Regions from separate parts of the Protofrankia sp. Cas8 genome, predicted to be linked through region 1. Evidence: predicted binding sites of a transcription regulator. Region 1 holds the regulator's gene; each other region holds the start of a gene.
What was found. Region 1 encodes LexA, which represses DNA repair genes until DNA is damaged. Its sites were predicted from a motif close to CGAACNNNNGTTCG; they were not measured.

Region 1 (10,737 bases):
CCTACGCTCACCGAAGGTGAGAGGGCTCCCGCGGTGACGCGGTTCCGATAGCGTGAAACACGTTCACATGAGAGTGGTTGACCCGGATCGTGGCGCCTGCGGGCGCTGTCGTGCCCGCTTGGGCTCAACCCGCCTGTCAGTAGCGACACGGGTTGACGTTCCGGAACGGCCCGTTTCGTGGGTCCTTCGCCGCTCCGGCCCGCTACTTGCGGGCCAAGGCCGGTAGCGGGAGGAGGACCGATGGGTGTTCTCCTTGCTGTGCTTGGGGCCTGTCTGCTCATGGGTTTGGTGGTCATAGCCGTGCTGCTCCTGCGTGTGCTGGGCGCGGGTGCGTTGGCGGCGCCCCGGCCTGGCACGGATGACGAGCAGCCGACCGAGCCTGTCGACACCCAACAGGCCGCTGAACGTCGCGAGCAGGCGGAACTGGAGGCCGCCGAACTTATCCGCCGAGCCGAGGAAACCGCCCGGGCGGTGCAGGAAAGGGCAGAGTCCGAATCCGCGCTGCGAGCGTCCCTTGCGGAGGCGCAGGCGCATGAACTGGGTCGTAAGTCGGCCGAGACATTCCGGGTGCAGGCCGAGGCGGAGGTGCGGCAACTGCGATCTGAGCTCCACGCACAGGACGCCCGGCTCGTCCAGCGTGAACAGCGCTTGGAGGTTCGCACGGCCGCGATTGACGAACAGGCACGCCAGCTTGAGACCCGAGACCATGATCTCGCGGCTCGGGAGGTCGAGGTTGCCAGGCGTCGGGCCGAACTTGTCGACTTGGAGGAGGAACGGCGCCAGACGCTGGAGACCGTCGCCCGGCTCACCGCTGCCCAGGCGCGTGCCGAGCTTGTCAAGGTGGTCGAGGCCGATGCCCGCCGAGATGCCGCCGTGCTTATCCGTGACATCGAGGCACAAGCACGGGAGCAGGGCGAGGACAGGGCTCGGAAGATCGTGACGTTGGCTATTCAGCGCGTCGCATCGGAGGCGACCACCGAGTCGGTTGTTTCCGTGCTGCACCTGCCCAACGACGAGATGAAGGGCCGCATCATCGGCCGCGAGGGGCGCAACATCCGCTCGTTCGAGGCGGTCACCGGGGTGAATGTCATCATCGATGACACGCCGGAGGCGGTCCTGCTCAGCTGCTTCGACCCGGTGCGCCGCGAGGTTGGAAAGATCACCTTGGAGGCGCTGGTCTCAGACGGGCGCATCCACCCACACCGGATCGAGGAGGAGTACGACAGAGCCCGGCGTGAGGTCGAGGCACGCTGTATCCGAGCCGGTGAGGACGCGCTCATGCAGACCGGGATCGCGGAGATGCACCCCGAGCTGATCGCCCTGCTCGGACGCCTGCGCTATCGGACCAGCTATGGGCAGAACGTTCTCGCGCACCTGGTCGAGTGTGCCCATCTGGCGGGGATCATGGCGGCTGAGCTGCGGCTGCCCCCAGCCCTGGCCAAGAGGGGAACATTGCTGCATGATCTTGGCAAGGCCCTGACCCACGAGGTGGAGGGCAGCCACGCCCTCATCGGTGCCGAGATCGCCCGGCGCTACGGTGAGGATGAGGAGGTCGTTCATGCTGTCGAAGCGCATCACAACGAGGTTGAGCCACGGTCGATCGAGGCCGTGCTGACCCAGGCCGCCGACCAGATCTCCGGTGGGCGACCGGGCGCTCGTCGGGAGAGCCTGGAGTCCTACGTCAAACGGCTCGAGCGCATCGAGCAGATTGCCGGCGAGCGCCCGGGTGTCGAGAAGGTGTTCGCGATGCAGGCCGGCCGCGAGGTCCGGGTGATGGTCGTATCGGATCAGGTCGATGATATTGCCACCCATATGCTGGCTCGGGACGTCGCCAAGCAGATTGAGGACGAACTGACCTACCCCGGTCAGATCCGGGTCACCGTCGTCCGGGAGACCCGCGCCGTTGAAGTCGCCCGTTAGCGGGCTGGGAGCGTCCGGCTTGCGCACCGTAGGCTGGCTGGGTGAGTCCCCGCAGCTATCAGGTCCGGACGTTCGGCTGTCAGATGAACGTCCACGACTCCGAACGCATCGCCGGCATGCTTGAAGCTGCCGGCTACGTACCGGTCGAGACCGGAGCCGAGGTCACGCCCGATCTGGTGGTCTTCAACACATGCGCGGTCCGGGAGAACGCTGACAACCGCCTCTACGGCAATCTCGGCCAGATGTACCCGGCCAAGCAGCGCCACCCGGGCATGCAGATCGCAGTCGGTGGCTGCCTCGCACAGAAGGACCGCTCGCTGATCACCGAACGTGCCCCCTGGGTGGACGTCGTGTTCGGTACCAACAATCTACACAGGCTGCCCGTCCTGCTGGAGCGGGCCCGGCACAATGCGGTGGCCGAGGTCGAGATCGCCGAGGTGTTGGAGGTCTTCCCCAGCGCGCTTCCCGCCAAGCGGGTAGCGCACCATTCGGCCTGGGTGAGTATCAGCGTCGGCTGCGACAACACCTGCACCTTCTGCATCGTGCCGAGCCTGCGCGGCACGGAGACCGACCGTCGCCCCGGGGACATTCTCGCCGAGGTCGAGGCGCTGGTCGCCGAAGGCGTTCTGGAGATCACTCTGCTCGGCCAGAACGTGAACTCCTATGGCCGGTCGCTGGGCGACCCGGGGGCGTTCGCGACCTTGCTGCGCGCCTGCGGGACGATCGACGGCCTGGAGCGGGTCCGGTTCACCTCGCCGCATCCGCGCGACTTCACCGATGACGTGATCGAGGCGATGGCGGTGACGGAGGCCGTGTGTCCGCAGCTGCACATGCCGTTGCAGTCGGGATCGGACGCGGTGCTGCGGCGGATGCGCCGTTCCTACCGCCAGGAGCGTTTCCTCGGGATCGTCGAGCGGGTACGGGCGGCGATGCCCCACGCCGCGATCACCACCGACATCATCGTCGGCTTCCCCGGGGAGACCGAGGCAGATTTTGCCGACACCCTGCATGTGGTCCGCGAGGCGCGGTTCGCCAGTGCTTTCACGTTCCAGTATTCCAGGCGAGCGGGCACCCCGGCGGCGACCATGGACGGGCAGGTCGAACCGGCGGTCGTGGCGGAGCGCTATGACCGGCTGGTGGCTGTTCAGGAGGAGATCTCCTGGGAGGCCAACCGTATGATCGTCGGTGAGCGGGCGGAGGTTCTGGTTGTCGAGGGCGAGGGACGCAAGGACGCCGCCACCGGGCGACGATCCGGCCGGGCCCGCGACGGTCGCCTTGTCCATCTCCGGCCACCAGCGTCGTCCGGCAGCTCCGATCCCGGGATACGGCCTGGCGACGTGATGGAGACTGTGATCACCAGAGCCGCACCGCACCATCTGGTGGCGGACGGGCCGCCGTTGACCCACCGGCGGACCAGGGCGGGTGACGTCTGGCAGGCCGCACAGCGCTCGCCGAGTCACGACGGCGACGCCGGGATGACTCGCCGGTCGACCGACCTCGGCATGCCTACGCGCCGCCGGTGACGCTGGTCGCGGCGGCGGTTTGCCCGCATCCACCGTTGCTCATCCCCGAGGTTGCGCGAGGCGAACCCGTGGCGGTGCGAGAGGCGGCGATCCGGGCCATCCGCCGGCTGGTCGGGTGGAACCCGGACGTCCTCGTCGTTGTCGGCGACGCCCCACGGACCGCAGCCTACGCGGCCGGTCAGTCGGGATCGCTGGCCGGTTTCGGGGTACCACGATCGGTTACGCTGGGGCGGACGACCCACCATGGTCGGCAATGCGGTGGCCAGCCGACATCGTCGTTGTCGTTGTCGTTGACGGTCGGAGCCTGGCTGCTCGAACAGACGTCGTGGCGGGGGGACGTCGCCGGCTTCGGTGTGAGCGCGATGACCGCCGTGCGGGATGCCGTGCAGATCGGCGTCGCGTTGGCCCGCTGGGCGGCCCGGGTCGCGTTGTTGGTGATGGCGGACGGCAGCGCCAGGCGGACGGCCGCTGCACCCGGGGGATTCGACGAGCGCGCCGCGGCCCATGACGCAACGGTGGCGGCGGCGTTGGCCGCCGCCGACGCGTCCGCGCTGCTGCGGCTCGAGCCCGACCTCTCCCGTGAGCTGATGGCGGCGGGGCGTGCGTCGTGGCAGGTGCTGGCCGGCGCGAGCCTGGTTGCCGGATCGAGCAACACGCACGTACGGTCATGTGTGTCTCGCGCTGAGTACGTTGATGCACCCTACGGTGTGGGGTACGTGGTCGCCTTCTGGGAATGGGGGAGTCGCTAGCCATGCTCTCGACGCCGACGGAACTGCCACCAGGGGTGCGGCGCCTGACCTGTGCGGGTCTCGCGGCGCTGCGAGCCGGTTCCCCGGCGGACCCACCGGTCGTCCTGCTGCCCGGCTACACCGGGAGCAAAGAGGACTATCTGATGATCATGACAGGGCTGGCGCAGGCCGGGTTCAACGTCATCGCGGTCGATCAGCGCGGCCAGTACGAGTCGTCTGCCGCCGATCCGGAACGGGACTGCACGGTCACGGCTCTTGCCGAGGATGTCGGACGGGTGGTTGACGACATCGGCCAGCCGGTGCATCTGCTGGGCCATTCCTTCGGCGGTCTCGTCGCCCGCGCCGCGGTCATCAGCCGGCCCTCGTCCGCGGCGAGCCTGGTGCTGCTCTGCTCCGGCCCCGCCGGCATCGTCGGCGCCCGCCGGATCGCGCTGCGAGCCATGCGGGTCGTCTACGACCGCAGCGGTCGCGACGCGGTGTGGGCCGCGGTGCGCGCTGCGGACACCGCCGTCTACCCGCCCGGCGGCCGGGAGTTCCTCGAGCATCGCTTCTTCGCCAGCAGCGATGTCGGGCTACGGGTCATGAGCGAACAGCTCCTCGACGAGCCTGACCGGGTCGGCGATCTCGCCGCCGCGACCGGCGCGGTCGACACGCCTGTTCTGGTCGCACACGGCATCGCCGATGACGCCTGGCCGCCGCATTTGCAGGCGGACATGGCGGCGCGCCTCGGTGCCCGCTACGAAGTGATCCCTGGGGCCGCGCACTCACCTGCGGCCGAGAGTCCCCGGGCTACCGAGGCTGTGTTGATCGATTTCTGGCTGAAACACGGCGAGCGCAGCGGCGAGGCCGACCGGTACCCGGGCCCGCACCTCGGTGCCGTCCGCGGTGTGCCGCAGATCGAGGACCTCGCCGTCGGCGTAGACCCGTGACACCAGATCCCCGCGGGCGAACGGTACGAGCACGCATACCTCCACCGCCGGGTGGGGCACACGTTCGGTCAGCGCCTCCACCAGGGTGGACAGGCCCTCGCCCGTGCGTGCGGACACGAATACCGCGTTCGGGATGCTTCGGCGCAGCCCGGCCAGGACCTCCGGGTCGGCGGTATCGATCTTGTTGACCACGACCAGCTCGGGGACGTCCCCGGCGTCGACGTCGTTGACCACCATGCGGACAGCCGAAATCTGCGACAGCGGATCGGGATGCGAACCGTCGACCACGTGCAGGAGGAGATCGGCGTCCGCGACCTCCTCCAGCGTCGAGCGGAACGCCTCGACGATCTGGTGCGGCAGGTGGCGGACGAAACCGACGGTGTCAGCGAGGGTGAAGGTCCGACCGTCGGGGAGCGTGGCCCGTCGCACCGTCGGGTCCAGCGTGGCGAACAGCGCATCCTCGACGAGTACGCCCGCGCCCGTCAGGCGGTTGAGCAGCGAGGACTTGCCGGCGTTGGTGTAGCCGGCGATCGTGACCGCGGGGACCCCGCTGCGTTGGCGCGACGACCGTTTCGTCGCCCGGATCGTCTTCATGTCGGCGAGCTCGCGGCGGAGCCTGGCCATGCGCGCGCGCAGCCGTCGCCGGTCAGTTTCGATCTTCGTTTCGCCAGGGCCCCGGGTCCCGATCCCACCGCCGGACCGCGACATCGACTCACCCCAGCCACGCAGCCGCGGCAGCATGTACTGCAGCTGGGCAAGCTCGACCTGCGCCTTGCCTTCCCGGGATGTCGCGTGTTGGGCGAAAATGTCCAGGATCAGCGCGGTCCGGTCGATGACCTTGACCTTGACGACGTCCTCCAGCTGGCGCAGCTGGCCGGGAGTCAGTTCACCGTCGCAGACAACGGTGTCGGCGCCGACGGCGGCAACGACCTCGCACAGTTCCCGTGCCTTGCCGGAACCGACGTACGTGGCCGCGTCGGGGGTGTCGCGTCGCTGGACGAGTGCGTCCAGGATGACCGAGCCGGCCGTGTTCGCAAGGGCCGCGAGCTCGGTCATGGAGGTCGCGACGTCCGTTGCGGTCCCGGCGGTCCACACGCCGATGAGGACGACCCGTTCCAGCCTGAGCTGGCGGTACTCGACCTCGGTGACGTCATCCAGTTCGGTTGTCAGACCCGGTACCCGGCGCAGGGCCGCCCGGTCGGCGAGATCGTGTCCCTCACCGGTGGCGTCGAAGAAGTGGTTGCGGACGTGGTCGCGGATGGAGTCCTCAATGGCGGGAAGCGTCATATCGCCCTTCTCTGACGCGGTTGGATGCCGGCGGTCGATCCCTGATCAGCCGGCGCCGGCCGGGGTGCGTATCGGTACGGTGGCGGGGGGGTGGGAGGTGGCGTGGGAGGTGGGACCCGAGCGCCCATGCCGGCGGTCCGGTCGGCCACGGCCGAGCGCGATCATCCGGGCGTCGTCAGTGGGAACGGGCGGGCAGAACAACCGGCCGGCGCCGCGGTCACAGCTCATCGCGGCCAACCTGGACGCGATGACCATGCTGTCAACGCCCTCCGCTGTCACCACCAGCCGACGTCGGTGAGCCAGCGTGATGATCGAGGCCAGTACGGCTTCACCTTCCAGATCCCGCTGCATTGCGTGGAGGAAGCGACCGTCGATCTTCACCATGTCCAGTGGCAGGACGTCAAGAGTCGACATTGAAGCATACCAGGTGCCGAAGCCGTCGACGCCGATCGCTGGTCCGAACGAACGTAGGTGGGTCAACAGACGGGGTACCCCGATGTGCGCGAGCCCAAGAGTCTGTTCGGTGAACTCCAGCCCGAGGGCTCCCGGTGGCAGCCCGCGGCCAGACACGAGGCCTGCCACCTCGACGGCGAAGTCCGGCCGGGTCAGCTGGTCGGCGGTGACGTTCACCCACAGCCGGGGCGGGCGGATGGCGGTCCCCGATGCCATCTCGTGCCACGTCCGCGCCTCCGCAACGGCGGTTCGAAGCACCCAGCGGCCGACCTGTTCGGACAGGCCTGCGGCTTCGGCGACCGGCATGAACTGCGCCGGGCTCAGCAGGCCACGGTCGGGATGCTGCCAGCGCAGAAACGCCTCCATCGCCGGAACCGACCCGTTGCGCAGGTCCACCTCGGGCTGGTAATGCAGCTGCAACGACCCGTCGTCAAACGCGGCACACAGGGCCGGGACGAGGTTCAGCTCGAGCGCGGTCACAGATGTCTCCAGACGCCGGGATGAACGGGTCGCCGGTACCCATCGCCCGTCAGGCTGAGCGGACCATGCCCGCCACCTGCTCGACGTCAGGACGGTCCAGCCAAATTATGCGGGGATCGCGGCGAAACCACGACCGTTGTCGGCGGACGAATCGGCGCGTCGCGGCAATTGTTGCAAGTCGGGCGGATTCGTCTGATTCGATCGTGCCATCCAGCCAGGCCAGAATCTGGGCGTAACCCAGCGCCCGCGAAGCGGTGCATCCGCTCCGAAGCCCCATGTCGGCGAGCGTCCGGACCTCCTCGACCATGCCGGCAGCCCACATCTCCGCCACGCGGTCAGCGACCCGGGCGTCGAGCTGGGGATGATCGAGACCGATCTGAACAACGTCATAGACCGCGCGGTGCTCCGGTAGGGAGGCGGTGAAGCCGCCGGTAAGCTCCACCACTTCCAGCGCGCGCACGATGCGACGACCGTTGCCGACCAGTATGGCCGCAGCTGCCTGCGGCGCGCGTGCGGTCAGGTCGGCGTGTAACGCGGCAGCCCCACGTTCGGACAGCTCCCGTTCAAGGCGTGCTCGCACCGCCGGGTCGGTGCCGGGAAACCTGAGGTCGTCGATGACAGCCCTGATATAGAGCCCGGAGCCGCCGACGAGTACCGGGGTCCGACCGGCAAGCAGAAGATTGTCGATGACTGTTCGTGCCCTTGCCTGGTACGACGCCACGTCGGCGGTGTGGGTGACGTCCCAGACGTCAAGCAGATGGTGCGGGATGCCCTTGCGGTCCCGTGGCGGCACTTTGGCTGTGCCGATGTCCATGCCGCGGTAGAGCTGCATGGAGTCGGCATTGACGATCTCACCGCCGAGGGTGGCGGCGAGATCGATCGCGAGCTCGCTCTTGCCGGCCGCGGTCGGACCGACGACCGCCACCACTCGCCCGGCCTGCTTGCGGTCGGCCCTGTCCCGGTCGGCACAACCATCCATGTTCAGACCCGGCGTAGTACCGCGACGATCCGACCGAGGATCGACGCTTCGTCGCCCGGAATTTCGGCATAGGCCGGGTTCTGCGGCTGGAGCCATGCGTGGCCGTCACGGTGACGCAACGTCTTGACCGTTGCCTCGCCGTCGATCATCGCGGCGACTATCTCGCCGTTGTCCGCGACCGGCTGCTGGCGGACGACCACCCAGTCCCCGTCGCAGATCGCGGCATTGACCATGGAGTCTCCGACAACTCTCAGCATGAACAGCGTGCCCTCACCGACGATCTCACGGGGAAGCGGGAAGATGTCCTCCACCGCCTGCTCGGCAAGGATCGGCCCACCCGCCGCGATACGACCGAGGACGGGCACGTAGGCCGCTTCACGGCGGGCTTCCGGCGCGGCGGTGGACTCCCCGGTGCCGGCCGTCAGGGCCAGTGGCGGCCCGAGGTGAAGGCTGTCGCGTGCCGTCGGCCGTACCGGCGCGTCCGCTGAGAGCACTTCCATGGCCCGCGGACGGTGGGGGTCACGGCGCAGGAAGCCCTTCTCCTCCAGCATCTTGAGCTGATGCGCGACGCTGCTCGTGCTGGTGAGCCCGACCGCTTCGCCGATCTCGCGGACACTGGGCGGATATCCGCGGCGCTCGACGGCATTGCGGATCACCTCCAACACCTTGCGTTGGCGGGGGGTCAGGCCCGACGCGTCCGCCGGCCCATCCGGCAGGTCGCGCACGGTACCGCGCGGTGGCCGGCCACGTCGGGTGCGGTTGGGGTCGGTGGTCATACCTGCCGTTCTCCTTCGTTTTGCGGTCGTGACAGACTCCGCTCCCGGTAGACCTGGTGTTTTCGCCAGGAACCGGAGCCGGTGGCCACGACCGACATCTCATCGGTACGACCGTAACCGCAGCGACCGGATTTTTCAAACGTCTGTTCGAGCGTGTCGTGGCGATTCTGTCGGAGTCATGAGGTACAAACTCGATCAGACGTTCGATCGAACGGTTGTTCGTAGTTCGTGATCTCAAGGGGTGAAGGGCCGTGTTGAAGGGGTGCGTGGTGGAGCGGCCGGCGCTGCCTCCACTGAGATTGACCCGGCGAGGCCGGATGGTCCTGGTTGCGCTCGTCGCGATTGCCTTCTGTCTGATCTTGTCCCTCGCGCGGGTCACATCGTTGGCCGCACCGCGCGGCGGTGCGGGTTCCAGTCGTGTTCACGTGGTCCGGTCCGGAGAGACCTTATGGGGCATAGCGCGTGCGCTGGCTCCTGAGGGTGACACTCGGGTGATCGTGGCGCGGCTGGCCGGTATGAATCAGCTTGCCACCATCGATCTTGTTCCCGGGCAGGCGCTTCGCCTGCCGTGACCGTCGGACGCGCCGACGGTTTGCCAGTTCATGGTGGTGAGCCCTATGGTTAACCACAACATGTGGTAGTTGTGGAGTTGTAAGTCATCAAGATCTTGGGGGATCGTCCGTGCGATGCCCGTTCTGTCGACACCCGGACAGCAGGGTTGTCGACAGCCGCGAGGCTGAGGAAGGTGCCGCGATCCGCCGTAGGCGATCATGTTCGTCCTGCGGCCGTCGGTTCACGACGATCGAGGAGGCATCGCTGAGGGTGATTAAGCGCAGCGGTGTGACCGAGCCGTTCAGCCGCGCGAAGGTGGTCGCGGGTGTGCGCCGGGCATGTCAGGGCCGACCGGTCGAGGCCGATGCGCTGGCCCAGCTCGCTCAGCTGGTCGAGGACAGGTTGCGTGCGTCGGGAGCGGCCGAGATTCCCTCGGACGAGATCGGCCGGGCGATTCTCGGCCCACTGCAAGTTCTTGACGAGGTCGCCTACCTGAGGTTCGCCTCGGTGTATCTGGCCTTCGAGTCCCTGGCGGACTTCGAGACCGCGATCGCGGGCCTTCGGGCGCAGGCCAGATAGTTCACGGGTCGGCGAGTTGTCGTCCCTGCCGTACCCGCCAGACGCCGTACCCGCCAGACGCCGTACCCGCCAGACGAGGAGCGCCATGACCGAGACCCGTGGCACGAAGTCGAGCCGGCCCGCTGGTAAGACCAGCGGCCTGACGGTCGGACGTGTCCACACGTCGCCCGGCGTGCATCCCTACGACGAGGTCACCTGGGAGCTGCGGGACGTCGTCATGACCAACTGGCGGGACGGTTCGGTCAACTTCGAGCAGCGCGGGGTGGAGTTCCCCGACTTCTGGTCGGTGAACGCCACGAACATCGTCACGAGCAAGTACTTCCGTGGTGCGTTGGGCAGCGCCACCCGCGAATGGTCCCTGCGCCAGCTCATCGACCGGGTCGTGCGCACCTACGCGGCGGCCGGGTTGGAGAACGGGTACTTCGCCTCGGAGGCCGACGCCGAGGTCTTCGAGCATGAACTGGCGTGGATGCTGCTGCACCAGGTCTTCAGCTTCAACAGTCCCGTGTG
Region 2 (10,737 bases), on a different contig from region 1:
CAGCCGTATCCCGGCGGCGAGATCCGGCGCAGACAGGTAACAGCGGGGCAGCCGGGCATCCCGGCGCAGCCGATCGAAGGCGTGCGGGTAGGCAGCGAACAACGCCTCCCAGCCGCGAAGGCCCAGACGGTTGAGACCGATCGCGAGATCGACTGTGAGCGCACGCAACCCGGCACGGTCGGCGAATCCCTCGAAGGCCGCGACCCAGTCACGTTCGGTATCATTGAGGGTGATCGGGTCGCGTAGCTGCCATCCGCCGTCCGTGGGCGGGCGGCGCAGAACCGTGCGCCGGGATGCGTCAGCGTGCGGGATCGTCTCGGTCAGCGACAGGTGGCGCCCGTCGGTACCGCGGTAGGTCGTGCCCTGCAGGTTGGGGTCGGTGCGGTCGGCCGGGGCCGCGTCCAGTACCCGCAGCTTGCGCCAGCCGGCTGTGTGCAGGCTCAGGGCGATAGTCAACCCGACGATCCCGGCACCGATGATCACTATCTCACCGGGATCGGTCCGATGATGACGCCGGCCATGCTCGTGACGGTCGGCCGTCGGTTCGGCGCCGCACCCGGCCGGTGCGGTGGCTGCCGGTGCGGTGGCCGCCGGCCCGGGGGTCCGGGCGGCGTCCAGGCCGGCGAACAGATCGGCAACCTCGCTGGTGGCCACCACGGTGAGGACCGCCTGGTCAAGATCTTCGGCGCAGCCGGGCATGCGCATCGCGGCTGAACTGACGGTGAAGCCCGGACGCAACGCTGTGCCGTCGGGAAACCGCTCCAGGATCCGCTGGCGCAGGGGGTCGACCAGCCCGGGCGCGTTGTCGATGACAACCGTCAGCTCGCGTCTGGAGTAGGCGTGCATGATCGCGTCTTCGATGAGAACCTCCGGCTCGCAGATTGCCACGATCCGGGTGCCGGCGAATGCCTTGACGTGGTCGGTGCCGACGAGTCCGTCGGTCGGGTGCAGGCCGCTGGTGGTCAGCGGCACGGCGATGCTGAGCAGGTCGGAGCCGGCGAAAACGGTGGCGACGTCGGGGGCGAAGGTGACGGTCGCGTCCGCCGGCGCGTGCGCGGACAGCCAGTTGACCCGCGCCTGTGGGTCGGCGGTCAGGGACGGTGTGTGAACGAGAATCCGATGACCTCGGGCTGCGGCGGCCTGCGCGACTCGCCCGTTGATCGCGCCGGCGCCGATCAGGCCCACGGTCACCGTGCCGGGATCCAGGTGGGGGTCAGGTTCATCGATGAGCAGCGCGTTGACGACGAAACGGGCGATATGGCGAGCGTTGACCTCGGGAGTGTTGACGACCGTGATGCCATGGGCGGCTGCGCAGTCACGGTCGATGGCCGCGAGTGAGGTGCCACGGCGAACGATCAGAAGTCCATTAGGATCTTCCTGGGCATGAACCGCCGCGGTCCAGGCGGCTATTGCGGCCGCGTCCACGGTGTTCGCGCCAACGATCAGGGTGTGGGGTCGCAACGTCGACAGCGCCTCGGGCAGCGCGGACGGGGTGGCTGCGAGGTCCGCTCGCAGGTACACCGTCGGAAGCGAGGTCAGGGACAGTCGGGTGGGTTCGCTCACCCCGGTCGCGATGAGGACCCGGCGGGTGTCATGCAGCTGGTGAGAGTAGACGCATACGCCGGACTCGGCGGGTGTAGACATTCCTGTTTCCTTCGGCTATCAATCTCAAGTGAAACACGGCTACCGGAAGGCATGTTTATGGTCTCGTGTGTAATGAAGGGTCCTTGTAGTGGCGTGCGTCGCGGTCCGGCTCGTGGTGAAGATCTGCGCTCGGCATAACTTCCAGCGTGCCGCATGATCTTCAATGGTTGGTTAACGGTGTGGATCTTTTGGTGACCGACGCCACTGTCGACCCGACTCGTCCGTCATGATCGGATGGCGGGGGTCGGGAATTTTCGTCCCGGCTACCGTGGGGCGTCCGAGCACGCGGGATAAACCATGATCAGGTTTTTCGCGGTTGCTGCCGGATCGGTGAAACTGATCCGCCAGGTTCGGGCCCCTGTTCGGATCGTGCCAGCGGGTCACGGCCCTTAACTGTTCCGTGGGTACGTAGAACGGCGAAACGCGCAAAGAGCTCTTCCTTGTACCAGCCGCCGTCGACAGTGCGGCGAACGACATCGGCATGGGCCGGGCTGCCGTAGGCGAACCGGCACAATGCCTCGGCATCGTCCCAGACGCTGAACGTTCCCAGCAGGCCGAGTGGTGCCTCGCCGATCCCCACCGCGAACCGCAGGCCCTCGCATCGGGCGAGGTCCTCGGCCACCGGCGGCACCGCGCGCCAGAAGGCGGGTGCCCGCCGCAGCGACAGCCTGGCTCTGGTGATCGCCGCAATCGGATCCGCCGGGTGCGTCAGACCCGCAGGCTGCGTCACCGGATCGCCGAACGGACGCTGGCGGGCCCACCTCCCGCGGGACGACAGCGGGTGGAGCTCAGCTCGCCACCGTTCGTGTGCGATGGCAGACCATGCGCCGATCATGGCGGACCGTTCGAACGCGGCCGCCTCGCGCGCGGAAGCCCAGACGGTCAGCAGACCCCAGCGCAGCACGTCGGCGTCGCGCAGGCCGAAGGTCTGGCCGCGTCCGGTGCCGAGCGATCGGGCGAAGACGACGCCGGTCGTGCGCCGCAGGTGCCGGCGGTCCAGCGCCATTCTCGCGACTGCGTGTGGGACATGACGGGGATGCACCCCCCACAGGTCGACAGTCACCAGCGGGCAGCTCTGTGCCGCAGCTTCACCGGTTTCGCCGCCGCGTCCCACGGTCACAACCGTATCGTGGGGCCCACCGACCGCAGCGGTGACAAGCGCAGCACGCCGTCGTGTTCCGTCCCGTACTTCTGGGCGAAGAACACGCGGAGACGGGAGGCGTCGTCGCGACAGAGCAGCGCACGGCATCTCCCCAACGTCAGCAGGGGATGACGGCCAGACCCGGCGACCTGCGTGAGAACGCCGTCCGGGCCGCTGTCGCGGACCAGCCGGGCCAATGTGTCATCGGCCACGTAGACCGCGTCTTCGATCCGCACGTATTGCACGGTGAGCGCAGACGAGCCGTCCGTTCGCGAATCGATCAACAGCGGTAGCCCCAGATAGTCGTCAAGCCCGGTGCTGACCTCCGGGCCCCACAGGCTGTCGAAGCGCTGCTCGATGAACTGGACGAGGGTGGAGTCGACCGTCGTCTCATGCTGGGTGGAAGCCGCCGAGGAGCGACCAACCGGATACGTCGACACGATGGCCCCGTTGTCCCACCGGTGGTAACTCGTCAGTGGTTGCTCACTGTAGACACGCACGGACATCCGGTGCCGCAGGCGCGGGTCCAGACCCGTTCGGATGGCGTCGAGCCGGCGCAGGTTACTTCTGATCGTGTCAGGGACGTTGACGCTGCGGCTTAGATCTTCCTCTCGTTGCGCGGCGGCAGGCGAGTCCGGGTCGAGCAGGAGGATCTGCACCAGCGCACCGCCGTCCAGCGCGCTGCCCACGGCCGTTGCGAACCCCGGCTCATGCTGGGGGGCGACCAGGTCGGTCCACGTGTTGAGGACCCGCACGATCCGCCGGCTGGCGGCGGCGCGGCTGATGAAGTAGGCGGGGTCGAATCCACCGAGCAGCCGGCCGGCGCCGAACTGGGCGGGCTTGACCGGTGCGGTCGAGGACAGTCGTTGCTCCGCGACGGCGAGTTCCGCGGAGCCGGTCTTGCGTAGCAGGTTGATGCCCTGCTGCCAGGATCGCCGAGCGCTGGGAAGGTCGTCCATCCGCGCGAGCATGTCCCCGCGGCTGATCAGGATGCGCGGCTCCCACAGCGGATCCGGCAGGGCCGCGAGCAGGGTCAGGGAGTTGTTGTACGCGGCGAGTGCGCGTTCCAGTCGCGTCTGGCTGCGGTGGAGGTCACCGAGGCGGCGCAGTGCGTACGCCTCCAGCGGCCGATTGTCGAGATCCCGCGCGATCGCCAGGCTCATCGACAGGCAGGTGATGGCGTCAGAGAATTCCTTGCGGTTGCCGTGGCACATGGCCAGGCACACCAGCGTTTCGGCCTCCGCGGCCGGGCTGTTGGACTGGCGGAACAGCTGCAGCGCCCGGTCGAAGAACTGCGCAGCCTCATCGTACTGGCCCTTGCCGCGGCAGGCGTCGGCGAGCCCGTGCAGGCTGCGCGCTTCGCCATAAATATGATCAAGAGCGGTGAAGATCTCAAGGCTGCGGGTGAACCGTTCGGCGGCGAGGTCGAGGTGATCGCGTGCCGCGCCGTTCGCGTTGATCGCGGGCTGGCTGTCCGGGTCGGTGCCAGGGGCGCCCAGACGCCAGGACGCCTCCTCGAAGGCGAGGACGATGTCCCGGTCGCCGAGACTGCACAACATGGTGGCTTCAGCGAGCGGGTCGCCCGCCCGGCGGGCCGCCGTCAGGCCCTGGCTGTGTGTCTGATCCCAGTCGTCCCAATGGCCGTTGAATTCGTAGAACTGGGTGGCCGCCGCGGCCAACCGCCACGTCATCTCGTCGAGCTTCAGCGTGGCCGCCTGCTCGATCAGGAGATGAAGGTTGACGCGTTCGATACCGAACCAGACCAGTGGCCCCGCGAGCAGGGCGGAGATGGTGTCGATCTCGTCTGCCGGCGCACCGGGCGCGACCGGGTTGTCGGTCGTGCGCGGCCCACCGGGTGAGAAGGCCGCGGTGGCGCGGTCGACAACGGTCAGGTACGCCGAGAGCAGTCTGGCCAGGGATGTGCGCAGATCGTCGTCGGCGGTGTTCACCGGCTCTGGGCCGACCGGCTCTGTTCCGACCCGCTCTGTTCCGACCCGCTCTGTGGCAGCCCCAGCGGTGTCGTCATGCTCCGCCGGGCCGCCGGCAGTGCGATCCGCCGGGCTGCCGGCAATGCGAGGAGAAGCCTCATCGCGTTGCCGCTGGCCGGTCCGGCGTTCCCGCGCGAATACCCGCATCAGGTCGTGGAAACGGTATCGGGTCTGTCCGGTCTGGTCGGGACCACGCCGTTCCAGGAGCTGGGCGTCGGCGAGGCGGTCAAGGACGTCCTCGGCCTCGTCGCCGCCGATGCCGAGCAGGGCCGCCGCGGCCCAGGGCGCGAAGTCGACGACGTTGGGGAGGGCGAGCAGTCGGAAGGCCTGGCGTTCGTCCTCCGGCCGACCATCGTAGCTCAGCGCGAAGCTGGCTCGGACCTCGAGGTCACCCAGTTCCAGCCAGGACAACCGGTCGCGTTCACCGGTGAGTCGGCCTGCGACGCGGGCCAGGCGCCAGTGCGGGTGAGCGGCGATCTTGCGGCCGGCGATCTGGATCGCCATCGGCAAATAGCCACAGAGCCCGGCGATGTCGCGGACGGCCTCGGGCTCGGCTTCGACCCGCTGGTCACCGGTGAGTTTCGCCAGCAGCGCGACGGCTTCGGTGGGGTGCAGGACGTCGATTGTCCGGTGATAGGCGTCCAGGCTGTGCAGCCGGGAGCGACTCGTGACGATGACCGCGCAACCGGGAGTGGTGGGCAGTAACCGCCGGATCTGAGCCTCGTTGGCGGCGTTGTCCAGGACGATTATCATGCGTTGATTGGCGAGAAGGCCGTGGTACATCTCAACAAGATCGTCCGGGTCGGTGGGCACCGCCGTTCTGGTTACTCCAAGTGCCTGTACGAGCCGAGTCAGTACCCGGGTCGGCTCCAGGGGAAACGGTATGTTGCCCCGCAGGTCGAAGAACAGACTCGTGTCGGGGAAGTGCTCGCGAACCTGGTGGGCCAGGTGGACTGCCAGTGCGGTCTTACCTGCTCCGGGCTTGCCGGCGATCGCTACGACGACGGTGCTTTTGGCCAGCGCCTCCGGGTCGGTCAGCGCGGTGAGGATCCTGGTCCGGATGCTGTCGCGGCCGGTGAACTCGGCGACGTCCGGCGGAAGCTGGTAGACCCCGAGGCTCGGTGGTGTCGGTGGCGTCGGACGCTCCAGCGCGCGTGGTGGTGTCCAGTCCAAGCTGGCCGATCCCCGCAGGAGGTCCTCCTGCAGGCGGCGTAGCGGAGTTGCGTCCAGACCGTGGGAATGCAGGGCCTCGAGCCCTTCGCGGCATGCCTGCGTGGCATCGTCGGACCGGTTGGCCCGGTACAGGGCGATGATGAGATCTTTGCGCAGTGCGTCGTCGCGCGGGTACTGGGTGACCAGTGCCCGAAGGTCGCCGATGATCTCCCGGTGGCGACCGAGCGAGAGGTCCGCGGAGATCCGCGTCCGCAGGACGTCGCGGTGCAGTTCATCAAGGCGCTGGATATGGGCGGTGGCAAAGGAGTACTCGGCGACGTCGGCGAGTGGCTGACCGCGCCACAGGCCCTGGGCTGCCTGTAACGGGGCGATCGCGGCGACCGGATCCCCGTCCTCGACGGCGCGGCGACCCTGATCGAGTAGGGCGTGAGCCTGGGTGGCGTCGACCTGTTCGGGACTGACCCGAAGTGCGTATCCCGGGCCGTTGCGGACGAGGAGGCGGTTGCGTTCGGTCGGGTCGAGTCGGCGGCGCAGCTCGCTGATGTGTGTCCGTAAGGTCGCCGACGCCCCGTCCGGGGGAGCGCCATCCCAGACCGTATCGATCAGATGACGGGTTGTGATGATCTGGCCGATGTTCAACAGTAGGACCGTGAGTAGCACTTTCCGCTGTTTTCCGCCAAGGACGATCCCATTGCCGTCACGGGTGACCTCGGTGGGCCCCAGGATTGCGAAATGCAGGTTCTCTTCGTTCGGCATGTGACCTTCTCGCGCTGATCCCGTCCGGCTACGGTATCTGGCGATACCCGCTTGCGGGTCCGCGCTTCTTCGGGCTGCCGGCGACACGGCCATGTCGCCGGCGACTTTGGCGAGGGCGACGATCGTGCTGCCTTTGGCCTACTGGTACAGCGTGCGTCGTGTGCGCCACTGTGGCAACCACTTCGCGTCCCTGGGTCGAGTCGGGTGGACGACTGCTACCGTGCAAAGTATCGCGGGTTCTTTCGCTTTCGGCTCGTGTGGGTCCTGCCGCCGATTCCACGTTACCATCAACGGAGCGTCAATTTTCGCTGTGAGCGTGTGTGTACGACTGGTTGATGGCTGCCTGCTTCGCTTGTTCCATACAGGCCTGTTCGTACGGGGCCGAAGGAACAACAGGAAGGTGTGCCGATCATCATGGACACATCGACGAAGGGGATGCTACAGCCGGGACTTCTGCATGAGGTGGCCCTGGATGTCGTCGACGGTAGGCTGGGCTGGGTCATGCTCGTCGCGGATGACAGCCGCGTTGCCGCGATTCTCGCGGACTGGGATGACCACCGCCGGGTTGAGTTGATGGTTGCCGGTCGGCCACTGGCGCTGGAAGCCGATCTTGATGGCCCGGGGATACGGGTGTTCGATCCCGTGACGTGTATTCCGCTGGCTGCCTTTCGGCCGGCGCGGCGCGGTGGCGGCGGCATGGTCGAACTTCCTGGTACCCGCGCGGTGCGTTGGGTCGTTCCCCGCGGGTCCGTCTTTGAATGCGGCTTTCTGAGCAGATACGGCGGCGGTCTCATCCGGTTCGCGCGCGACTGCACGGCGCTGGTGCTCGTGGACGACGATCGTCGTCGGCGCGGGGGTATCCACGATCCGTTGGTTCTGCTGACCCTGGGTTGGTTTCTGCTACTGAAGGGCCAAAGGCGGCGCGATCGTGGTTCTTCCGCGCCGCCGGAGGCCCAGGTTGCTGGGGCGCCGTGGGGCCAAAGGCGGCGCGATCGTGGTTCTTCCGCGCCGCCGGAGGCCCAGGTTGCTGGGGCGCCGTGGGGCCAAAGGCGGCGCGATCGTGGTTCTTCCGCGCCGCCGGCGGCCCGGATTACTGAGGTCCGGGTATGCGAAGCACCGCCCGGTCCGCGCTCTGACAGCGGTCGGCCTGTCGTGCCGCGTACGGAACGACCCCGTCATCGGCCCGAAGGACTGCGATCGGGAGCGCGTTCGTAGCCGCTTCGGGTGGGGGGCGTCGCCCTGCGCCCTGGGTGGTCCGCTGCGGCCGACGATGTTGACGGATCTGGCTCGGGCGAGGTTTACTTCTTTCAGTGCTCGAACATGCGTTCGACACATGGAAGGGGCGGTCATGAGCCGGCGGACTGTTGACCAACGCGCTACATTTTCCGTGTCTGCTCTGACGCGGGAGCGTCCTGACGTTCGAACGGCGCTCCCGGCCGCGGGGCTGCCCCGCCGTTCCCGCGACGAGCTGCTCTTGGCCGCGCGTCACGGCCTTGACGAGGCGAGCCTGGCCCAGCTTCCCGGGGAGCGGTACGCCCTGGCCCATCTGGCGGCGCTGCGTGCTGCCGCGGCTGTCCTCGCCGATCGGGCTCAGGCCCGTCCCGGTCATCGTGGTCGGCCGGCGAGTGCCTGGCGGCTGCTTGCGGTGGTGGCACCTGAACTGACGGAGTGGGCGCAGTTCTTCGCATCCGGTGCCGCCAGGCGGGCGGCGGCGCAGGCGGGTCTGCCGGTGGTCGATACCCGCGATGCCGATGACCTGGTCCGCCAGGTTGAAACCTTTCTCACGGTGGTGGAAACAACGTTGGGCCTGCCGTCACAGCCGGCGCTGCCGGCCATGCTTGTCGGGTCAGCCAGACTGGCCCGAGGCTGAAGGCCGCTTTGACCAAGACGGCTACCCTGGCTGATCTCCAGAAGATCGTGAATGCCGACGCCCCACATACGCGTCGGGTCGGGGCGACCGGCCACCGGCTGCTGCCGGTAGCGCCCGCACTCGCGTCGATGCTGCCAGCGGCTGGGCTTCGACGTGGGTCGACAGTCGCGGTGAGTGGATCAACATCTTTTCTTCTGGCAGTGCTCGGCGTGCCCTCACAGGCCGGGGTGTGGTGCGCGATGGTGGGCTTTGCCTCGCTCGGTGTGGTGGCGGCGGCCGATGCCGGGATCGTGCTGGACCGTTTTGTTCTTGTGCCGGAGCCGGGCCAGCGGTGGCAGGCGGTGACGGCAGCCTTCCTCGACGCGCTGGATGTGGTGGTGGTCCGTCCACCCGAGCATGTACGCGGTGCGGATGCGCGGCGGCTGACGGCACGCGCTAGAGAGCGGGGCGCCCTGCTCGTCGTAGCGGGGGAATGGGAGGGAGCCGACATTCGGCTTTCCGTGACTGACATGAGGTGGGAAGGCCTGGGGCAGGGGCACGGGTCTCTGCGGGTGTCCCGCGTTCTGGTGCATGCGTGGGGACGTCGTGGCGCGGACCGTCCTTGCCAGGCTCATCTGCTGCTGCCGGCGATGGAGCCGGTCGTTCCTGCTCCCGTTCGTGTTCCTGTCTCCGCCGGGCGTCGGATAGCCGACGAACATCAGACGCTGATCGGGGTGCCGCGGCGTTCGGCGGATGTGGTTTCGGAAGGAGCCGCGTGACATCGGCACCGAAGATGCGCGTACTGGCCGTCTGCTGCCCGGACTGGCCGCTTGTCGCGGCCGGGGTCGCGGCTGACGTCCCCGCCGTGGTGGTGGCGGCTAACCAGGTTCTGGCCTGTACACAGGCGGCCCGGTCGTTCGGGGTGCGCCCGGGTCTGCGTCGCCGGGAGGCCCAGGCCCGGTGTCCGAGCCTGGTGGTTCTGCCTGACGACCCCGGCAGGGATGCCCGTGTGTTCGAGCCGGTCATCGCCGCGGTCGAGTCCGTGGTACCCGGGGTTGAGGTGGTCCGTCCGGGCGAGTGTGTGGTCGCATCCGGCGGGGCCACGCGTTACTTCGGTGGAGACGCGGCCGTGGCCCGTGCCGTGCATGGCGCGGTGTCCGGGGCTGGTGGCCTCGCATGCGGGGTAGGTGTCGCGGACGGGCCGTTCGTCGCCGTGCTCGCCGCCCACCGGAATGTGATTGTCAAACCGGACGCAAGCCGGGATTTTCTCGCTTCGTTGCCCGTCGAGACGCTCAGGCGCCCAGAACTCGCGGACCTCCTGCGTCGGCTGGGTCTGCCGACCCTTGGTCATTTTGCCGCGCTGCCTCCCGACGACGTCATCGCCCGCTTCGGGCCGGACGGAGCGTTCGCCCACCGGCTTGCCCGGGGGCAGGACCACCGTCCGCTTGCTCCATGTCATATGCCACCCGATCTTGCCGTCAGTACGGAAGTCGACCCACCCGCTGACCGGGTCGAGTTCGTGGTCTTCGCGGTCAGGAGACTCGCCGAACAGGTGCATGACCGGCTTGTGACGGCAGGTCTCGCCTGCACGCGGATAGTCGTTGAGGCGCAGACCGAACACGGCGAGTGGACGCGGCGTGTCTGGCGGCATGACGGTCCGCTGTCCGCCGTTGCCATCGCCGAACGGGTGCGCTGGCAGCTTGAAGGATGGCTGTCGGGAGGCGTCGGTTGTGCCGAGGCGACCGGCGGGGTCGCGCCGAGTGCCGGTATCGTCCTGATCCGCATCGTTCCCGACCAGCTCGTCCGCGCAGACGGCCGCCAGCTCGGGCTGTGGGGGGAAGCCGGGGTCGGGGCCGACCGGGTGGCGCGAGCCATCAGCCGGGTTCAGGGCATGCTCGGTCCGGACGCGGTGGTCACCGCCGTGCTCGGCGGTGGCCGCGGTCCCGCGGAGCGGGTCCGGTTGGTGCCGTGGGGAGAACCTCGCGCTCCAGCCGGTGTTGACCTGCCATGGCCTGGGCGGCTTCCCGCACCGGCGCCGGCTACTGTTCCGTCCCGGCCGGTACCGGCCGTGGTCGTGGACGACGCCGGCGCTGCGGTCGGGGTGAGCGGACGTTGCGTCGTGACCGCGGCACCCGCCTGGCTGGCGGTTGACGGCAGGCCGCAGGTACGGGTGACCGCATGGGCCG
Region 3 (10,414 bases), on a different contig from region 1:
GAATCGGCTGGTCGCGAACAACGGCATGCGGACGAGCAGGGAGACAACCGGTTTGGTGAAGATGAACATGATCAGAATGTCGATCAGCGTTGACAGCCCAAGCGTGAACGCGAATCCCCGGACGGACCCGACCGAGAGAACGTACAGCACCGCGGCGGCGAGGAAGGAGACCGTGTCCGCGGACAACATGGTCCGCCGGGCTGACGGCCACGCCCGGTCGACTGCCGCGCGCACGCTGCGGCGGGCGCGGACCTCGTCCTTGATGCGCTCGAAATAGACGACGAAGGAGTCCGCGGTGAGGCCGATGGAGACGATCAGACCGGCGATACCGGCCAGGGTCAAGGTGAATCCGATCCACCGGCCGAGCAGCACCACAGCGGCGTAGATAAGCAGGCCGCTCACCGCCAGCGAGCTGATCACCACAATCCCGAGGGCCCGGTAGTACAGGAACGAGTACAGGACGACCAGCAGCAGACCGATGGCACCCGCCAACAGGCCGGCCTTGAGTGAATCCTTGCCCAAGGTCGGGGATACCGACTCGGCGCTGGACTGCTCGAATGCCAGCGGCAGCGCACCATAGCGCAGCACATTGGCAAGATCCTGAGCGCTGGACTGGGTGAACGACCCCGATATCTGTGCGTCCCCGGCGATGCGGTCATTGGTGCTCGGCGCGGACTGAACCACGCCGTCGAGAACGATCGCCACCTGCTTGCCGATCGTCTCCTCGGTCAACTTGGTGAACTTGGCCTGCCCGCTGCCGGTAAAGCTGACGTTGACGACCCACTGGCCGGTACTCACAGACGCGCTACCGCCGGAACTGGCCAGTCCCGCCGTAGCCGATTTCACGTCGGTTCCCACCACCTCGGCGGGCATGAGCAGGTATTTGGTCGCGCCCGCGCGATCGCAGGCGGCAACCCACTCGGACGGCTTCTCGGTGCTCGCGGTCCGGCGGTGTGCATCCGACGGGGCGCAGGTCAGTGCCTCGAACGCGCTGATGACCGCCGCCGGTGGCGTGGCACCAGCGGCGGCCGCAGCGGCCTGATCCGTCGCCGCCGGCGGCGAGGACGGCGCGGCGGGCGCCGGCGAGCCCGTCGTGGCAGCCTGCGTGGTAGGCGCCTGGGTCGTGCCCGCCTGCGTGGTAGCCGCCTGCGCGAGCAGGCCGCTGCTCACGACATCCGATCGAGTGGTTGTGGACTCAGACGGCTTCGCAGTGGCCCCCGGCGTCCCGGAAGGCGACGTGGCGGCCGGACCTCCGGATGAGGTTGCGCCGGGAGCCGGTGCCGGCGAACCATTCTGACCCACAGCTGGGGTCTGACCCGGAGCTGGGGCCGATGTCGGCGCCGGTGCAGGCGCCGCAGCCGCGGGCGCCGACGTGGCGACCTGGCGGAAACGCAGTTCCGCCGTCTGGCCCACCAGCGCAACAACATCATTGCGGCCGCGGCCGGGGACCGCGATCTCGATCTGCGTGTTATTCCGCTTGACCTCGGCCTCAGCGACGCCAAGACCGTTGACACGCTCACGGATGATGTCGACAGCCTTGTCGACCGCCCCGCTGTCCACACCCCTGCCCGCTTCGGTCGACCTGGGCGTGAGAATCACGCTGGTGCCGCCCTGCAGGTCGAGCCCGAGCTTCGGCGTCCAGGTACCCGTCAGGGCCATGACCCCGTAGAGCAACACCAGAAGGCCGGAAAGGACCCCGATCCGGGACCAGGCGGGGCGCGTGGCCTTACGCCGTGGCCCTGACCCTTGTGCCAACGGATGTCCCTTCGTCACGCGCCGGTGCGCTCATTTCACTGTCTGTTCCAGTGCTTACGTCAGTGCTTACCTAGCTGCTTACGTCGGTGCCTTCGTCAGTGCCTTCGTCAGTGCCTTCGTCAGTGCTCACGTCGCCCGTCTGATGGAGCAACCGGCCCACCGCAGGCGACCTCAGATCCGGCAGTACCGCCGGAAACGCACAGCGGACCATGTTCGCTCCGCATACGGCCGGCCAGGACAACACCGGCCGAGACAACAGTGTCAGCCGCGCCCAAAGTATCGGAACGACTGTCAAGCTGGATGCGTTCCTGTACCCCGTTCAGGCAGGCCCGTCCTGGAGCCCGTTTCCGACCGTCTGTCCGGCCCGTTCGGATGATGTCGCATCAGCGGACCGCACTACCCACCGGGCGCATCCGACTTCCCCGACGTCTTCCCGTTCCCGGGAGAGTCGCTCTTGGTCACGTCCGTCTTGGTCACGTCCGTCTTGGTCGCGTCACTCTTGGTTACGTCCGTCTTTGTCATGTCGATGTGCGAGTTGGCCGAACCGTGGTCGTCAACCCCGGCATCACCCGGCGCGACGTCGTGATCCGAGTAGCCCTCGACCGCCTCGGCATCGTCCGGCGCGTCGTCGTCCGACGCCTCGTCGTCCGACGCGGAGACAACCCTGGCGATCGCCGTGCGAGCGAACCGGCACACGACGTCCGGCGCGACCTCCAGTAGCACGTCACCCTCGTCGACCTCGACCACCGTCGCGTAGAGCCCGGCCGTGGTCACCACCAGGGTGCCCGGAACAAGCGAGGCCAGCGTCTGCTGCTGCGCCCGCTGGCGGCGCCGCTGGGTCGACATAAAGAAGAAGACAACCACCACAATCAGGATCAGCGGCAGAAAACCGCCGATCCCGCTACCGCCACCATTCTGGGCCGCCGTCTCGGCGACCACCATTGCCTGCACGTCCACGTCCTCCCATGTAGTGCGGCCGATGCTACGTACCGACCGCGGGCTCGTGACGCGCAGGCCCCCCAGCGACCCGGGGACTTCAGCCGCCGGCGCTGCGACAGAACCACGATCGCATCGCCTTCGGCCCGCCAGTCACCCGGGGACTTCAGCCGCCGGCGCTGCGACAGAACCACGATCGCATCGCCTTCGGCCCGCCAGGGCGCTCTTAGCACGCCCAGCAACAGGGGACGCGGCGTCGCGGGGCTCGGGCACGCACCTCGCCGCATCGCTCTCCATCCATCGCTGCGCGATGCACGGGGTACCCCGGCTCCGTCGGTCGACACCCACAACCTCCGGTGCCTCCCTCCTCCGTCTCGCGATCTACGTACCCCAGCCCCGCTCCTTCATCCACGCCCCTGTTGCCGGGCACTCTTACCGCGGGACCTGAGAACGTCCCAGGGCATCATCAAGGGGATCAAGACCGAGATGGGTGAACGCGGCAGGGGTGGCGATCCGCCCGCGGGGGGTCCGGGCCAACAGACCCGCACGGACCAGGAACGGCTCGGCGACCTCCTCGACCGTGTCGGGTTCCTCCCCCACAGCGACCGCCAGAGTCGTCAGGCCCACCGGACCGCCGCCGAAGCGGCGCACCAGCGCCTCCAACACGGCCCGGTCGAGCCGGTCCAAGCCGAGCGCGTCTACATCATAGACGCGCAGGGCGGCCCGGGCGACCTCGCGCGTGACGATTCCGTCCGCCCGCACCTCGGCGTAGTCACGAACCCGGCGCAGCAGCCGGTTGGCGATCCGCGGCGTCCCACGCGACCGCCCGGCAACCTCGGTGGCGCCGTCGCCGGTGAGACGTACCCCCAGCAACCCGGCCGAGCGGGTCAGCACACTGGTCAGCTCATCGGGATCGTAGAAGTCCATGTGTGCGGTGAACCCGAACCGATCACGCAGCGGGCCGGTGAGAAGACCTGACCGGGTGGTCGCGCCAACCAGGGTGAACGGAGCGAGGTCCAGCGGGATCGCGGTCGCGCCGGGGCCCTTGCCGAGCACCACGTCGACCCGGAAGTCCTCCATCGCGGCGTAGAGCAGTTCCTCCGCGGGGCGGGCGATCCGGTGGATCTCGTCCAGGAACAGCACGTCGCCCGGAGCGAGCGCGGTGAGGATCGCGACGAGATCTCCCGCGCGTTCGACCGCCGGACCGCTGGTCATCCGCAACGGGACCGACAGCTCCCGTGCGATGATCATCGCCAGGCTGGTCTTGCCCAACCCGGGTGGCCCGGACAACAGGACGTGGTCGGGCGGACGGGCGCGGGCCCGCGCCCCTTCCAGCATGATCGTAAGTTGCTCGCGGACCTTCTGCTGGCCGATGAACTCCGCCAGGCTCCCCGGCCGCAGACCGGCCTCGAACGCCTGCTCCTCCGGCTCAGCCACCGGCGAGACCAGACCCTCGGCATCCACGGGCTGCATCACCGGGGCCGCAGGGCGGCCAGCGTCCGGCGCAGCAGCAGAGCTACCGTGTCCGGCGCCTGATCGTCACCGACAGCGCCAGCGTCACCCAGGCCGTTGTCACTGGCGCGCACTGTGGTCAGCGCGTCCTCGGCCTCACGCGCGGTGTAGCCAAGCCCGAGCAGCGCGAGACGAACCTGTTCGGCAACGGCGACCCGGGGTCTGTCTGGCACCGCCGACGGACCGCCGCCCACGCCGGCATCGCTGTTCGCGTCGGCACCGTTGTCCGCGCCGGCGTTCCCACCCTGGGCCACGGGCACCGACATCGGCGCTGCGAGGCGGTCCTTGAGATCGAGGACGATGCGCTGCGCACCCTTGCGGCCGATGCCGGGCACCTTGGTCAGAGCGGCCAGATCCTCAGCCGCGACCGCGCGGCGCACGCCGTCGGGGCTGTGCACGCCGAGGACGGCCTGGGCGAGCCGGGGACCGACCCCGGACGCGCTCTGCAGGGTTTCGAAGACGTCACGTTCGTCGGCATCGGCGAACCCGTAGAGAGTGAGCTCGGTCTCCCGGACGACCAGGGTGGTGGCCAGGCGTGCATCCTGGCCTACCCGCAGCCGTGACAGCGTCGCGGGGGTGCACTGCACGAGCAGCCCGACCCCACCGACCTCGACGACGGCTGCTTCGGGTGACAAGGCTGCGACCGTGCCCGAAACAGAAGCGATCATCGACCGGTCTCCTTCCGGACAGCCTGGCCAACAGCCTGGCCACCGTGGACCGCAGCCGCCATCCTGGCCAGCGCCGGGCCACGCCACAGGTGGCACAGGGCCAGCGCCAGGGCGTCCGCCGCATCGGCCGGACGCGGCGGATCGGGCAACCTCAGCAGGCGGCTCACCATGAACGCCACCTGGGCCTTGTCCGCCCGGCCGCTACCGCTGACCGCGGCCTTCACCTCGCTGGGCGTGTACAGCGCCACCGGTAGGCCCCGCCGGGCCGCCGCGACGATGGCCACCGCCCCGGCCTGCGCGGTACCCATGACCGTCCGGACGTTGGCCTGACTGAACACCCGCTCGACCGCGACCGCATCGGGGTTGTGCCGGCCGATCCATTCATCCAGGCCCTGCTCAAGTGCCCACAGCCGGGCTGCGACGTCGTCGGTGGCCGGCGTGCGCAGCACACCGACCGCAACCAGCGAGGCGTTCCGGCCGGGGCCGCCGTCAACCACACCGAGACCGCAGCGCGTGAGCCCCGGATCGACACCGAGCACCAGCACCAGCGCCCTCCCGCTGGCTGGTCCGCGGACCAGCCGTTCTGAATCCTGACTTCAGCTACCGTCGACCATTGTGGCCCCGGGACGGTTCGCCACGGTCGCGACACGCGCGAACGTCCGTTCGACTCTCGAAACGCCAGGTCGCACCTGACACCCGCGCGTTGCGATGCGCGAGGAGTGAGGCGCGAGGGGTGACTGGCAGCCGGCGAGGAAAACCCGTCAGGCCGAGACCAACTCCATGATCTCATCCGAGATGTCAGCATTAAACCAGACATTTTGGACATCGTCGAGATCTTCCACCGCCTCGACGAGTTTGAGGACCTTGCGGGCGGATTCCTCGTCCAACGGCACGCTGATGCTCGGCAGCCACGACAGGTCCGCGGCCGAAACCGCGAGCGCGGCGCCCAGCGCGGCGACCCGCACCGCATTGAGGTCCGTCGCCTCGGACACGACCTCGAAGGCGTCACCCAGGTCGTTGACCTCCTCAGCGCCGGCGTCGAGAACGGCGACCAGGACGTCATCCTCGCTCAGACCGGGCGTTTTGGGGACCAGGACGACGCCCTTGCGGTTGAACAGGTACGAGACCGAACCGGGGTCCGCGACGGTACCACCGTTTCGGGTGATCGCGACCCGGACGTCGGAGGCGGCCCGGTTGCGGTTGTCGGTGAGGCACTCGACCAGGACGGCCACACCGCTGGGCCCGTACGCTTCGTAGGTGATCTCCTCGTAGTTGACGCCGCCGGCGAGCTCCCCCGAGCCCCGCTTGACGGCCCGGTCGATGTTGTCGTTCGGCACCGACTGCGACTTGGCCTTGGCAATGGCGTCCGCCAAGGTCGGGTTTCCGGCCGGGTCCCCACCACCGGTCTTCGCCGCCACCTCGACCGACTTGATCAGTTTTGCGAACAGCTTGCCACGACGCGCATCGACGACTGCCTTCTTGTGCTTCGTGGTCGCCCACTTGGAGTGACCGCTCATGCCCTGCCCCTCACCTGTACCGACCCCTGCCTTCCACGATTGCCTGTGACAACGTCGACGAACATCCGGTGTATCCGGATGTCACCGGTCAGCTCCGGGTGGAACGCCGTTGCCAGCAGATTGTCCTGGCGGACCGCGACAATTCTGTCACCAACCCGGCCCAGAACCTCAACCTCGTCCCCGACCTTCTCCACCCACGGTGCCCGGATGAAGACCGCTCGAACCGGGCCGCCGGCGACACCGACGAGATCGATATCCGCCTCGAACGAGTCCACCTGGCGGCCGAACGCGTTGCGCCGCACGACGACATCCAAGCCTGCGAGCAGCGGTTGGCCGGGTGCGGCGTCCAGGACCTCGCGGGCCAGCAGAATCATGCCCGCACAGGATCCGAACACCGGCAGCCCGTCCGTGATCGCCGCACGCAGGGGTTCCAGCCAATCGAACACGCGCAGCAGCCGCCCGATCGTGGTGGACTCCCCACCGGGCAGGACCAGCCCGTCCACCGCTTCCAGATCGGACACGCGCCGGAGCTCCATCGGGTCGGCGCCGACAGCGCGCAGCGCCCGGACATGCTCGCGGACGTCGCCCTGCAGTGCCAGCACGCCCACCCGCGCCGGCCGCGCCGGCCGCGCTGCCGGGGCGATCATGCCGAGGTCGCTCACCAGCCGCGATCGGCGAACCTGGCCGCGGGCTCCAGCTCGCCGGTGCTGATGCCGACCATCGCCTCCCCGAGACCACGCGAGACCTTCACCAGGACGTCGGCGTGGTTGTACATGGTGGTGGCTTCGACGATCGCCCGCGCACGCCGCGCCGGATCACCGGACTTGAAGATGCCCGAGCCGACGAACACGCCGTCGGCGCCCAGCTGCATCATCAGTGCCGCGTCCGCGGGCGTGGCGATGCCACCCGCGGTGAACAGGACGAGCGGCAGGCGCCCCAGGCTCGCGACCTCGGCCACGAGCTCGTAAGGGGCGCGCAGATCCTTGGCCGCGGCGAACAGCTCGCTGGGGTCCAGCACCGACAGGCGGGCGATCTCCGCTCTGATCGTGCGCATGTGCACGACGGCGTTGGACACCTCGCCGGTACCCGCCTCACCCTTCGACCGGATCATCGCCGCACCCTCGCCGATGCGACGCAGCGCCTCACCCAGGTTGGTCGCGCCGCAGACGAACGGGACGGTGAACCGCCACTTGTCGATGTGGTGGTGCGGGTCGGCGGGGGTGAGGACCTCGGACTCGTCGACGTAGTCGACCCCCAGCTGCTGGAGCACCTGGGCCTCGACGAAGTGGCCGATACGCGCCTTGGCCATGACCGGGATCGACACCGCCTCGATGATCTCTTCGATCATCTCCGGGGCGCTCATGCGAGCCACCCCACCCTGGGCACGAATGTCGGCCGGCACCCGCTCCAGGGCCATCACCGCGACCGCCCCGGCATCCTCGGCGATCCTCGCCTGGTCGGCGGTGACCACATCCATGATCACTCCGCCTTTGAGCATCTCCGCCATGCCCCGCTTGACCCGGGCCGTCCCCACCTGGGTACCGGCGGAGCGGGGAGGCTCGGCCACCCGTGCGGGCCCGTCGTCGGGCTGCGCAGGCTCGGGTGCGGTCAGGCCATCGGACATGACTCGCCTCTCTTTACACGGATCCGTCGGGAGCAGGTGTCCCTGCCCACGCGAACGTCGACAAACCGGACTTCGGCCTCCCGGGCCACCGGCGGATGTGCGCATTCGCACCGGACGGGGGACGCCTCATCGTACGGCCGAAGTACCACCTGAATCCCACCCGGGCACCCGGGTAGGCACACGGGCGGTCGGAGACGAGTGGTCGCGACGGCATGCCGCACGCCGCATGCCGCATGCCGCACGCCGCATTACAGAAAGGGCATCATGGAGCGAATCCGGTCATATCACCATTCAAGGTACCACCGTCGGGCTTGTGCCCGTCAGCATCGCCGTCGATCTTCCCGTCTCCGCCACTGCGCACCGGGAGGGCGTCGTCGATCTCGAAGTAGGCGGGCAACGGTCTGCGCCCGGACAAGCGCAGTATCCGGACGACCCGCCTGCTTCGCAACGCCCGGACATCACGGACCGCGTCATTGTGCAGCTGGCGGGCAAGGGCCACCCTCGCCGCGGCGACGTCCACCGCGTGCAGGGCGTCAGGCGCGCGATCGGCTGTCGCCGCGACCTGCGCTGACCGCAACGCCCGGCTGAGGTTGTTCTCCACCGCTTCGGCGTCGTTGTCCAGCGGACCGTCAGCAGCGAGAGCCGCATGCGCCGCCCGCGCCCGCGCCACCGCCTCGCCCAGCTCCGCCAGTTCGCACTGTCGGACGAGTTCCCCGGCCGCGGCCACGCGCAGCGCCAGCTGGGCGGTCAGTCCCGTGCGGGCGTCGGTGACCCGCACCGCGAGGCGGTCGAGACGGCTCGCGAGCCAGGTGAGGTACGTGGCGATCAGAACGATGACCGCGACCGTGAGGACAACTAGGGGCACCTCGCGCAGCGTAGTCAACACCGGGTGAGGCCGCGCCAGGGGATTGACTCCGATCAAGCAGAATGACGGATCGCCTTCTGCTGGGAACCCACCGCTACCGATACCGGCGCGTCGCCGGCGACCATCTCGTACACTCCGACGATACTTTTCGCGATCCTCGGCCAGTCATAGGCGGTTACCACCGCCCGGCCCCGATCGCTGAGGCGGCCACGCTCGCCCGGATCGGCCAGCAGCCCGGCAAGCGCATGGGCAAGCCCCGCCGCATCCCCGACCGGGAACAGCCGGCCGGCGTGGCCGTCGTCGAGGACGCGACGGAAGGCGTCGATATCGCTGGCCACAACCGGCGCGCCGGCGGCCATCGCCTCCAGCAGGACGATGCCGAAGCTCTCCTGCCCCGTGTTCGGCGCGCAATAGATCTCCCCCGAATGGAACACCCGCGGTTTGTCCGCGTCGGAGACCAGACCGAGCAGGTGCACCCGGTCCCGCAGACCCGGCTCCACCCGGTCGAGCACCGCCTCGCCGTCGCCCGGGCCGGCGACCAGCAGTCGCGCCCGCTCGCACCGCGCCACCAGCGTCGGCAAGGCCGCCAGCAGCACGTCCAGACCTTTGCGGGGCTCGTCGATACGCCCCAGGAAGACCACGGTCGCACCGCCCGGTGGGCGCGTGGGCAGCGGTGTGGCGTCCCGGAAGGTGCCCACCGCCACGCCGTTGGGAATAAGGATCGCGTCCACGCCGAGATGTTCGACGATCGTTCGCCTCGCCGCCTCGGACACCGCGATCCGGGCCCGGACCTTCTCCATCGACGGCTGCAATGCGCCGTGCGCAACCGTCAGGATCTTCGAACGCGGGTTGGACGTGTGGAAGGTGGCGACGATGGGACCGTCGGCAAGCATGCAGGTGAGCAGGCTGACGCTGGGCGCTGTGGGCTCGTGCACGTGCAACACGTCGAAGTCGTTCTCCCGCAACCACCTGCGCACACGGGCGGCTGACACCGGCCCCATCAGCAGCCTGGCGACCGAGCCGTTGTAGGGCACCGGCACCGCGTGGCCCGCGTCCACGGCATAGGGCGGGAGGGTTGTCTCATCGTTGACCGGCGTGATCACCGAAACGTCGTGACCCAGCCCGATGAGAGTCTCGGCGAGGTCGCGCACATGGACCTGAACCCCTCCGGGCACGTCCCAGGTGTAAGGGCAGGCCAGCCCGATCTTCATGTTTCCACTCCGGCCGGCGGCGGGCAGGATGCGGGCTCAACCGGCTCAACCGGCTCAACCGGCTCAACCGGCTCAGCCGCAGCGGCGGTCGCCGGCTCGTCCCGCCAGATGCGTTGGAGCATGTGCCAGTCCGCGGGGTAGGCCGCGATTCCCTCGGCGAAGGCGTCTGCCAGCGCCTGGGTCATCTGCGCTACGTCGGTATGCGGCACAGCCGGGTGAATGCGCACACCCCAGCCGTCCGGATCGAACCACAGCGTGGCAGGCAGCAACGTCGCCCCGGTCCGCAGCGCGAGCGCGGCCGGCCCCGGCGGCATCGTGGCTGTTGC

Region 2: the regulator LexA is predicted to act here: its motif matches at 8,018-8,031, upstream of U9977_RS15140 (SAV_6107 family HEPN domain-containing protein).
Region 3: the regulator LexA is predicted to act here: its motif matches at 5,524-5,537, upstream of ruvC (crossover junction endodeoxyribonuclease RuvC).

Annotation. Positions count from the first base shown of each region.
Region 1 is NZ_CAUVXI010000014.1:30,753-41,489, forward strand. Features, by position in the region: gene rny (ribonuclease Y) at 241-1,920, shown strand; gene miaB (tRNA (N6-isopentenyl adenosine(37)-C2)-methylthiotransferase MiaB) at 1,962-3,443, shown strand; gene U9977_RS04420 (hypothetical protein) at 3,440-4,192, shown strand; partial or broken gene U9977_RS04425 (alpha/beta fold hydrolase) at 4,195-4,929, shown strand; gene hflX (GTPase HflX) at 4,957-6,408, opposite strand; gene U9977_RS04435 (EAL domain-containing protein) at 6,454-7,341, opposite strand; gene miaA (tRNA (adenosine(37)-N6)-dimethylallyltransferase MiaA) at 7,391-8,320, opposite strand; gene lexA (transcriptional repressor LexA) at 8,323-9,096, opposite strand; gene U9977_RS04450 (LysM peptidoglycan-binding domain-containing protein) at 9,414-9,668, shown strand; gene nrdR (transcriptional regulator NrdR) at 9,778-10,227, shown strand; gene U9977_RS04460 (vitamin B12-dependent ribonucleotide reductase) at 10,313-10,737, shown strand, end outside.
Region 2 is NZ_CAUVXI010000097.1:2,741-13,477, reverse strand. Features, by position in the region: gene U9977_RS15160 (FAD-binding oxidoreductase) at 1-1,644, opposite strand, end outside; gene U9977_RS15155 (spheroidene monooxygenase) at 1,946-2,707, opposite strand; gene U9977_RS15150 (AfsR/SARP family transcriptional regulator) at 2,761-6,702, opposite strand; gene U9977_RS15145 (hypothetical protein) at 7,141-7,566, opposite strand; gene U9977_RS15140 (SAV_6107 family HEPN domain-containing protein) at 8,051-8,572, shown strand; gene U9977_RS15135 (hypothetical protein) at 8,581-9,330, shown strand; gene U9977_RS15130 (DNA polymerase Y family protein) at 9,345-10,737, shown strand, end outside.
Region 3 is NZ_CAUVXI010000174.1:1,483-11,896, reverse strand. Features, by position in the region: partial or broken gene secD (protein translocase subunit SecD) at 1-1,659, opposite strand, end outside; gene yajC (preprotein translocase subunit YajC) at 2,152-2,697, opposite strand; gene ruvB (Holliday junction branch migration DNA helicase RuvB) at 3,124-4,155, opposite strand; gene ruvA (Holliday junction branch migration protein RuvA) at 4,164-4,871, opposite strand; gene ruvC (crossover junction endodeoxyribonuclease RuvC) at 4,868-5,368, opposite strand; gene U9977_RS20590 (YebC/PmpR family DNA-binding transcriptional regulator) at 5,633-6,388, opposite strand; gene pdxT (pyridoxal 5'-phosphate synthase glutaminase subunit PdxT) at 6,385-7,035, opposite strand; gene pdxS (pyridoxal 5'-phosphate synthase lyase subunit PdxS) at 7,047-8,012, opposite strand; gene U9977_RS20575 (hypothetical protein) at 8,275-8,877, opposite strand; gene U9977_RS20570 (glycosyltransferase family 4 protein) at 8,931-10,088, opposite strand; gene U9977_RS20565 (phosphatidylinositol mannoside acyltransferase) at 10,085-10,414, opposite strand, start outside.